Regions from separate parts of the Sphingobium sp. FW305-3-2-15-F-TSA7 genome, predicted to be linked through region 1. Evidence: riboswitches for the same ligand, from Rfam matches in the RefSeq annotation. Region 1 holds a riboswitch; each other region holds the start of a gene.
What was found. A riboswitch is a leader RNA that binds a small molecule or an ion and turns the genes downstream of it on or off. The one in region 1 is predicted to bind cobalamin.

Region 1 (2,199 bases):
ATTGCACGGTGAGTGCACGGGAGCCAATGACGAGCAGGAACAATATGACCGGCTGGAGCAGGCCGATGGTCCGCGGCACGCCGGGGATTCCATATAGTGTAAACAACCCCGCATAAGGGATCGCAAAAAGAACGATGCCACGCCCAATGGTGAGTATGGAGAGCGGACCGACGTGCCGAAAAACGGCGCGATAAATATGAATGCCCCAGAATATGGGCACACATAGGAAGATCGACATTCCGGTCGCGAGGAGCAGTGGTCTCGTAACCTCCGGTATGAATCCGAGCCGGAGATACAGCGCGATCACCATCGCCACGACGCAGCATGTCATGTCCGTCAGAATGACAAGAGCTTTCTTCACCGGGCGCGGCAACTCGGCCAAGAAGCTCAGAGGGAAGCGTTTGAACATGGCGTTCTCCACTCCCATCCAACTTTCAGCGACATGTCGGGACAGCAACAGATCTGCCAATTTTTCAGTATCTGAATATACACAACGGCACGATCAATCGAACAAACATCTCATTTTTCGGCATATTTTCTCGGACAACAGCAAATTATCAGTCGGTAGGCGATCAGAATTGCAGCGGTTGACGCTAGCAATGTTCATCGGTCTCGTCCACCGGCGCAAGACCGCAACGCCACCATTGCACAGACAAGAAAGGGTTGGCGTTCGACGTGCCGCACGGTTATGCGCCCGCTCATGACGGGTTCCCGGCGACGGGATCAAAAGGGAACGGGGTGCGGCTATGGCCGAAGCCTCGGCAGCCCCCGCTACTGTAACCGGCGAGCCATCGTGCCACATGCCACTGGAGCAATCCGGGAAGGCGGCACGAACAAGGCGTTGACCCGGGAGCCAGGAGACCTGCCCGTCATCGTCGTTCTTCCACACGGGCGGGGTGCACCGGGCGGGCGAGGTCTTCCTCGTTTGGCGACATCGTGACGTCGTTGAACGAAGGGACATATCCGTGAAGACCATATCGACTCTCGCCATCATTCTCGCCACCGCGTCTCCTGCGCTGGCCAATGATGCCTCCGCCGACGCCAGCGCCGACATCGTCATCACCGCGATCGGCGCCGCGCAGGATGCCGACGAGACCGGCCAGGCCGTCACCGTCATCGACCGCGCCGCGATCGAGCGCAGCCAGGCAGTGATCGCGACCGATCTGCTGATGCGCACGCCCGGCGTTTCGGTGACGCGTACCGGCGGCCCCGGTTCGGTGACGGCGGTGCGCATCCGCGGCGCCGAGGACGGCCAGACGCTCGTCCTGATCGACGGGGTGCGCGTCGGCGATCCGTCGGCGCCGTCGGGCGCCTATGATTTCGGCAATCTGATGATCGGCAACATCGACCGGATCGAAGTCGTGCGCGGCCCCAATTCGGTGCCCTGGGGCAGCCAGGCGCTGGGCGGCGTGGTCAACATCCTGACGGCACGCCCGAGCGAAGGGTTCCAGGCCCGTGCCCGCGCCGAATACGGATCCTATGACAGCGCCAACGCCACTGCCCTGATCTCGGGCAGCAGCGGCGCCTTTTCCGGCTCGATCGGCGGCAACTGGTTTCGCACCGACGGCGTGTCGCAATTTGCCGGCGGCACCGAGCGTGACGGCTATCGACAGTATAGCGCCAATGCCCGGCTCGGCATCGCGCTCGGCGAGAATTTCGACGTCGATCTGCGTGGCAGCTTCGCCGACAGCCGCACCGATCTCGACGGTTTCGCGCCTCCGACCTACGCCTTTGGCGATACCAACGAATATTCGACCGCGCAGGAGATCTACGGCTATGCCGGGATCAACGCCCGCCTGTTCGACGGACGGCTGAAGAACCGCCTCGCCTTCACCATCGCCGACATCGATCGCGACAATTTCAATCCCGATTTCGGCACGACACCGACCTTCCTTGCGCGCGGCCGTACCGAACGCTTCGAATATCAGGGCGATCTGACGTTGTCGGAGATGTTCCGCGCGGTCTTCGGTGCCGAGACCGAGACGTCGAAACTGTTCACCGACGACGGTTTCTCGCCGTCCGCCGCCAAGACCGGGATCGACAGCATCTATGGCCAGATCGTGATCAAGCCGGTCGCTGCGCTGACATTGACCGGTGGCGTCCGTCACGACGATCATGAGCAATTTGGCGGCCACACCACGATCGGCGCCAATGCGGCTCTGAAACTGGGCACCGGCACATTGCTGCGCGCCAATTATG
Region 2 (2,199 bases), on a different contig from region 1:
CTTGCGCGATGGTGTCGGGCAGGGCGGAGCGACGGTGATCGGCAGCGTCGGTGTGACGTTTTAGAGTGATTTCGAGGCAGGTGGCATCATCTGCCGGCTCGGAAATCACGGTCGATAACGGAAAGTCCGAGTCAGATGCGGATATCGGGGGCTCGATGAGCGATACTCACCGTACCCCGACATAAGGCGATCTCTTTTCCCACAGATAGGCCGGCAGACTCCCCAGGGTCTGACGATAGACCGCCCTGCTGATCTGGAAGCGGAGATCCTTGCGGTTCAGGCTCAACCGCCGCCCCTGATACAGGCAGGATGGAAGCGCCGCGACGAACGAGTCCAGAATCTGCGCCTCTTTGCTCGAATCCTGGTCCGCGCGGATCAATCGGTCGCCAGCTTGCGGATCATGTGCGACGAGGCATTCTCCGGCCGCAGCGCCGGCGGACCAATTTTCGGTCTTCAGTGCGATCGCCTGGTCGAAAGAGGCTTGTTCCTCGGGCGCGAGCGGCCGTGCCGGCTGGGCCCGTCGTGCCATGTGCCGCACATAAAGTGCTTCGGCGATATGCGCGCCCAGGCGCAATTGCTGATCCGATCCCATTTGAGCCCCGGATTGTTCGAAGCATTGCGGGCTTGATCGCGCCAGATCCGCGAACGCGGCCTTTTCATCGTCGCTGCCCGGAATGGATTGCGCCAGACGTGCGCTCGCGGCTTGATCCTTGGAGATCAGGCAGCGGGACATTGCCGGTGTCGCGCCGACCGTTCTGGCCGGGGGCGGAGCGGAAAGCCGATCGCTCCGCGAAATGGCGGCGCCCGCATCGATCATGAAGGGCAGGGCGACAAGGAGGAGCATGCACAGAACCTGCCAGCGAAAGCGGAGATCGGCAAGCGGAGTCGTACGAATGCGAACTCCGCAATATCGCCGGATCGGGGCGCCGATGCAGGTGAAGCGCTCTCGCCAGTTAATATGACTGATATAAAGAATTCTTTATATATTGATTGACACGGTTTCGGGCGGCGCTATTCTGAGCCTGTCGAGGTTCTCCGCGTCGTGCTTGCGTCGCGGAGCTAAGACGGGAAGCCGGTGACGTCCCTTGGGATCAGTCCGGCGCTGCCCCCGCAACTGTGAGCGGTGAGTGGCGGTCCAATTCGTGTCACTGATCCGGCAAGGGATTGGGAAGGCCGGACCGCCATGTCGACCCGCGAGCCAGGAGACCTGCCTCGTCAGATAACGTCCTCCGGCGGGGTGCCCGGTCAGGCCGCATGCATGGCTGCGCCCGGACTTGTCCATCGGGCGCGGAGCCCCATGCGCGCGTGTCCGGCCATGCCCTTGCCCCAAGCAAGGTTTGAAGACGATGACCGCAACCGTTGCCACTCTCGGTTTCCCGCGTATCGGCCCCCGGCGCGAGCTGAAATTCGCGCTCGAAAGCTATTGGGCGGGCAAGAGCGATGCTGCCGCGCTCGGGACGGCGGCGCAGGGGCTGCGCGCCGCCGCCTGGGCGCGGCAGAAAGCGATCGGCGCCGATATCCTGCCGTCGGGCGATTTCTCGCTTTACGATCATGTGCTCGACACCAGTGCGATGCTGGGCGCGGTGCCGGCGCGCTATGGCTGGACGGGCGGGGCGGTCGGCCTCGACGTCTATTTCGCGATGGCGCGCGGCGCGCAGACTGCCGGGCATGCGGGCTGCGTGCACGCGCTCGATAGCACCGCGCAGGAAATGACCAAATGGTTCGACACCAACTATCATTATATGGTGCCCGAACTTCATGCGGGGCAGCGCTTCGCATTGTCGTCGACCCGGATCCTCGATGCGTTCGCCGAGGCCAGGGCGCTCGGTTACAGGACCCGCCCGGTGCTGTTGGGTCCCGTCACTTTCCTGACATTGGCGAAAGGCCGCGACGTCGCACCCTTGTCGCTGCTCGATGCGGTGCTGCCGGTCTATGAGGATGTGCTGTGGAAGCTGCACGAAATGGGCGCCGACTGGGTGCAGATCGACGAGCCCTGCCTGGTGCTCGACCTCGATGACGCACAGCGCACGGCATTGCGGGCGGCCTATGCACGGCTCGCGACCAAGGGACCGAAGCTGATGCTCGCCACCTATTTCGGCGCGCTCGGCGACAATCTGCCGCTGGCCGCCGAGTTGCCGGTGCACGGGCTGCATGTCGACCTGGTGCGTGCGCCCGAACAGCTCGATGACGTGCTCGCGG
Region 3 (2,199 bases), on a different contig from region 1:
AGCGCGATGATCGACCCGCCGATGATCGTGCCCATCGCCCGTTCGCTGGAGCCGCTATGACCGATGATCTCTTCGCCGCGCAGGGTTTTTGCGCCGTTCCGCTGTTCGATCCGGAAACCGTCCGCGCGGCGCGCGACGATATCGCCGAACAGGTCGATCGCGTCGCGCGTGCGCTCTACATGCCGTTCGAACACAGCCTGCCCGATGTGCCGCTGGGCGACAGGCTCGATCGCATCGCGGCGGCCGAGCGGTCCTATGCCAATCTGCTGCGCGTCGCGATCTGTACCGATGCGCATCGCGGGCCGCGCCTTGCCGCGCTGGCCGGCAGCCCCATGCTTCTCGATACCGCCGCGCGGCTCGCGGACCGGCCGATCGCTGGATCGGTCATGCGCGTCCGCGCCAGCATCGCGGCGTTTCCCGAGCATCGTCATGACTGGCATTCGGATGTCGCGATCGATGACGGGACGAGTTGCGGCCGCGTCCGCATCACCGCGTGGATGCCATTGAGCGATGCCGGCCCGGGCAATGGCGGGCTGGATGTCGTACCCGGCAGACGATCCACGCCTTTCCTGCATCGGCGCGACGATGGCTTCGCTATCCCTGAAGAGACGCTTGCCGGCCTGCCGCGTGTCCAGCCCGATTGTCCTGCGGGCACCGTGCTGTTCCTCGACCGCTTCACCCCGCACCGCACGCTGCCGGTGGTGGGCGCCGCGCGCTTCGCGCTTGTCATCTGGTTCAAGGCGGGATGAGCGTTGACGCACCGCAGCATCGGACTTAATGCCGGACCCGCGAAAGGTTCCCCGGGGACGGGGATGAAAAGGGAACGGGGTTCGAGACCCCGGCTGCCCCTGCAACTGTGAGCGGCGAGCCATCGGGCCATATGCCATTGGGATCCCCAGGATCCTGAGAAGGCGGCACGAACCGGCATTGACCCGCAAGCCAGGAGACCTGCCCGTCGCGGTCGTCTTTCGCGCGGACAGGGTGTGCCGAGCGGACGGGGGTAAACCCGAGCGACGACATGCACGGACCGCGTTTTCGCGGGGGTCGATGCATGCCCGTTCGGCAGCATGACTCCGCTTGAGCGCGGCCCATTTGTCCGGGGTACGCCGCTCAATGTTGAAGTCCATTTCGTTTCTCCCGCTATTGCTCTCGACCGCCGCCTATGCGCAGGATGAGGCTCCATCCCCCATCGACGAGGGCGGCGAGGCAATCGTCGTCACCGCGACGCGCCTTCCCGTCACCGCCGATCAGGTGCCGGCATCGCTGACCGTGATCGACAAGGCCGCGATCGACGCATCGCAGGCGGTGATCGTCTCCGACCTGCTGGTGCGGACACCCGGCATCACGATCACGCGCAATGGCGGCTATGGCACGTCGACCGGCGTCCGTATTCGTGGCGCCGACAGCGACCAGACCGTGGTGGTGATCGACGGCGTCAAGTTGAACGATCCGTCGTCGACGGGCGGCGGCTATAATTTCGCCAACCTCATGATCGGCGATACTGCGCGCATCGAGATATTGCGTGGGCCGCAGTCGATCCTGTGGGGCAGCCAGGCGATCGGCGGCGTCGTCAACATCGTGACCGCCTTGCCCGACCGTCCGCTCGAAGCGAGCTTCGATATCGAGGCGGGCTCGCGCGAGACGGTGAGCGCACGTGCCGGCATCGGCGGCAGCATCGGGCCCGTGCGGTTCCGCGTCGCCGGCTTCAATTTCGTCACCGACGGCATCAGCGCGCTGTCGCCACGCGTCGGCGCGACCGAGCGCGACGGCTATCGCAATCGTGGCGGCAATGCCCGACTCAATATCGATCTCGGCGACGGCGCGATGATCGATCTGCGCGGCCTCTACTCGACGGGGCGCGTCGATATCGACGCCACCACCGCCGATACGCCCGCCTATAATCTCAGCGAGGAAGCGTTCGGCTATGCCGGCATCGTCGTGCCGCTGTTCGGCGGCAGGCTGGTCAACCGCTTCGCCGTCTCCGCGACCCAGACCGATCGCGACGGCTTCGATCCGCGCCGCGCCCGGCCGCGCAATCTCGACAGCACCGGCTGGGCGAAGCGCTACGAATATCAGGGCACCGCGACGATCGCCGAGGGCTGGCAGGCGAGCTTCGGGGTGGAGCGCGAGGATACGCGCTTCCGCAACTATGCGACGATCCCGGCCAGCCCCACCGCCGCGATCCCGGCGCCGATCCGC
Region 4 (2,199 bases), on a different contig from region 1:
CGATCATACGCCAGGGGCAGGGCGGGGTGAGCGAGCCCGATTTCACCTGGGAACGGCTGGTGGTGAAGCCCAATGCCTCGTCGGCAAGCTGGGGCGTCAAGATCATCGACAATTGGGCCGAGGCGCGCGCCCATGCCGAAGGCATATTGGCGTCCGGCCATGACGTGATCATCGAGCCCTATGCGCCGCTGATCGATCTGGCCGTGCCTGTCGTCGGCGCCAACGGCCCATGGCTGCTGCCGAGCTTCGGCTATTATCCGACCGCGCGTCCCGGCGAAGTCCGCTCCTATGAAGAGAAGCGCAATCTGGTCGTCACCGCCGACGATCCGCTGGAACCCGTCGAGGACAAGGATCTGGTCGCGCGGCTGGAAGGGCATGTCCGCGCGCTGCTGCCCGAACTCTGGCCCTTCGATTATGGCCGCTTCGAATTCCGCTACGATCCCGCAACCGGTGAGTTGCGTTTCATGGAAGTGAATCTGTCCTGCAATCTCTGGTCGCGTAAGACGATCAGCCGTTCGGCGCGCTCGATCGGGGTCAGCCATGCCGAGCTGGTCGAAACCATCGTCGCGCACAGCCTGGAGCGGCAGGGGCTGATCCCCGCCGCGCGTTCCGTGGGGCTGGCGACGCGCGTGGCGTGATCGCGGACTCGCATTGAGCGATTGGTTCGCGCGATGATTTCGCCTATGGCCGCGTTCGAGAGGCGGGCGATGTCCGCATCTCGAAAGATCGCGCCGGTGCCCGAAAGGGCTTAATTCGGGAACACGGTGAGGATGAGCGATCATCCGAATCCGGGGCTGTCCCTGCAACTGTAAGCGGCGAGCGCGATGCACAGGTGCCCACCCCCCGATGACGGGGCGGGTGCAGCCACTGGATCGAACGCGGATGCGTGGGATCTGGGAAGGCCGTGCATCAAGCTTTGACCCGCGAGCCAGGAGACCTGCCAGCGCACCGGTCGCTCTTGCCTTGATCCAGGGGATGGTCTCGGCACGGTAACTCTCCGTCTGAGCGACGAACCGTGCGGCTGGGGCTGCATCGGTGCGTGGTAACGGGTGCTTCCGGCACCCGCCCGTCGTCGCGCGCCGACCGATGCTGAGCGTCGGCAAGCCCCGCCACCGATTTGCTCAGGTGTCGGGGGAGTGCCCCATGAAGACCATCGCCTTTGTTTCCCCATGCCCGCTGTCCGTCGCCAAAGCGGGAGAGCGTGCGTGAGCAAGATCCCGACAACCGTCGTCACCGGATTTCTGGGCGCCGGAAAGACCACGCTCATCCGGCACCTGCTGCAGAACGCCAAGGGGCGCAGGCTGGCCCTGATCGTCAACGAGTTCGGCGATGTCGGTGTCGACGGCGAACTGCTCAAGGGCTGCAATGACGAGGCCTGCCCCGAGGACGATATCGTCGAGCTTGCCAATGGCTGCATCTGCTGCACCGTCGCCGACGATTTCCTGCCGACGATGCTCAAGCTGCTCGACCGGCCCAACCCGCCCGAACATATCATCATCGAAACCTCGGGCCTGGCATTGCCCAAGCCGCTGGTGAAGGCGTTTCAATGGCCCGATATCCGCACGCGCGCGACGGTGGATGGCGTGATCGCATTGATCGACGCCGATGCGGTTGCGGCGGGGCGGTTCGCGACCGACGAGGCCGCGCTGGCGCTCGCGCGCGCCGCGGATCCCACGCTCGACCACGACAGTCCGCTCGAGGAACTGTATGAGGATCAGCTCGCCTGCGCCGATCTCGTCATCCTCAACAAGGCCGATCTCGTCGACGGCGATGGCCTGGCGCGTATCGAGGCCGACATATCCGGTGACACGCGCGATGGCGTGAAGATCGTTCGCGCTTCGCACGGCGCGGTCGATGCCGGCGTGCTGCTCGGCCTGTTCGCCGGCGCCGAGGACGATCTCGCGGCGCGGCCCTCGCATCACGACAGCGAAGACGATCATGACCATGACGATTTCGACAGCTTCGTCGTCAGGGGCGGCGAGATCGCCGGCGTCGAACCGCTGCTCGCGACGATGACCATGCTGATCGCCGATCACGACATATTGCGGATCAAGGGCATGATCGCGATCGAGGGGCGTCCCGCGCGGCTGGTGATCCAGGCCGTGGGGCCGCGGATCCAGCATTATTTCGACCGCGCCTGGACGGCGGTGGAAACCCCTGCCTCGCAACTGGTCGTGATCGGCCGGAAGGGGCTCGACC

Region 2: another riboswitch for cobalamin. It lies ahead of metE (5-methyltetrahydropteroyltriglutamate--homocysteine S-methyltransferase); the one in region 1 lies ahead of AC3WN8_RS23935 (TonB-dependent receptor plug domain-containing protein).
Region 3: another riboswitch for cobalamin. It lies ahead of AC3WN8_RS00730 (TonB-dependent receptor plug domain-containing protein); the one in region 1 lies ahead of AC3WN8_RS23935 (TonB-dependent receptor plug domain-containing protein).
Region 4: another riboswitch for cobalamin. It lies ahead of cobW (cobalamin biosynthesis protein CobW); the one in region 1 lies ahead of AC3WN8_RS23935 (TonB-dependent receptor plug domain-containing protein).

What each region holds. Positions count from the first base shown of each region.
Region 1 is NZ_JBYSZM010000035.1:73,770-75,968, forward strand. It holds gene AC3WN8_RS23930 (polysaccharide biosynthesis protein) at 1-409, opposite strand, end outside; cobalamin riboswitch at 689-884, shown strand; gene AC3WN8_RS23935 (TonB-dependent receptor plug domain-containing protein) at 966-2,199, shown strand, end outside.
Region 2 is NZ_JBYSZM010000007.1:155,360-157,558, reverse strand. It holds gene AC3WN8_RS07530 (TorF family putative porin) at 1-64, shown strand, start outside; gene AC3WN8_RS07525 (hypothetical protein) at 167-844, opposite strand; cobalamin riboswitch at 1,012-1,229, shown strand; gene metE (5-methyltetrahydropteroyltriglutamate--homocysteine S-methyltransferase) at 1,347-2,199, shown strand, end outside.
Region 3 is NZ_JBYSZM010000001.1:149,118-151,316, forward strand. It holds gene AC3WN8_RS00720 (ABC transporter ATP-binding protein) at 1-60, shown strand, start outside; gene AC3WN8_RS00725 (phytanoyl-CoA dioxygenase family protein) at 57-749, shown strand; cobalamin riboswitch at 777-970, shown strand; gene AC3WN8_RS00730 (TonB-dependent receptor plug domain-containing protein) at 1,114-2,199, shown strand, end outside.
Region 4 is NZ_JBYSZM010000001.1:139,743-141,941, forward strand. It holds gene AC3WN8_RS00690 (D-alanine--D-alanine ligase family protein) at 1-638, shown strand, start outside; cobalamin riboswitch at 716-959, shown strand; gene cobW (cobalamin biosynthesis protein CobW) at 1,206-2,199, shown strand, end outside.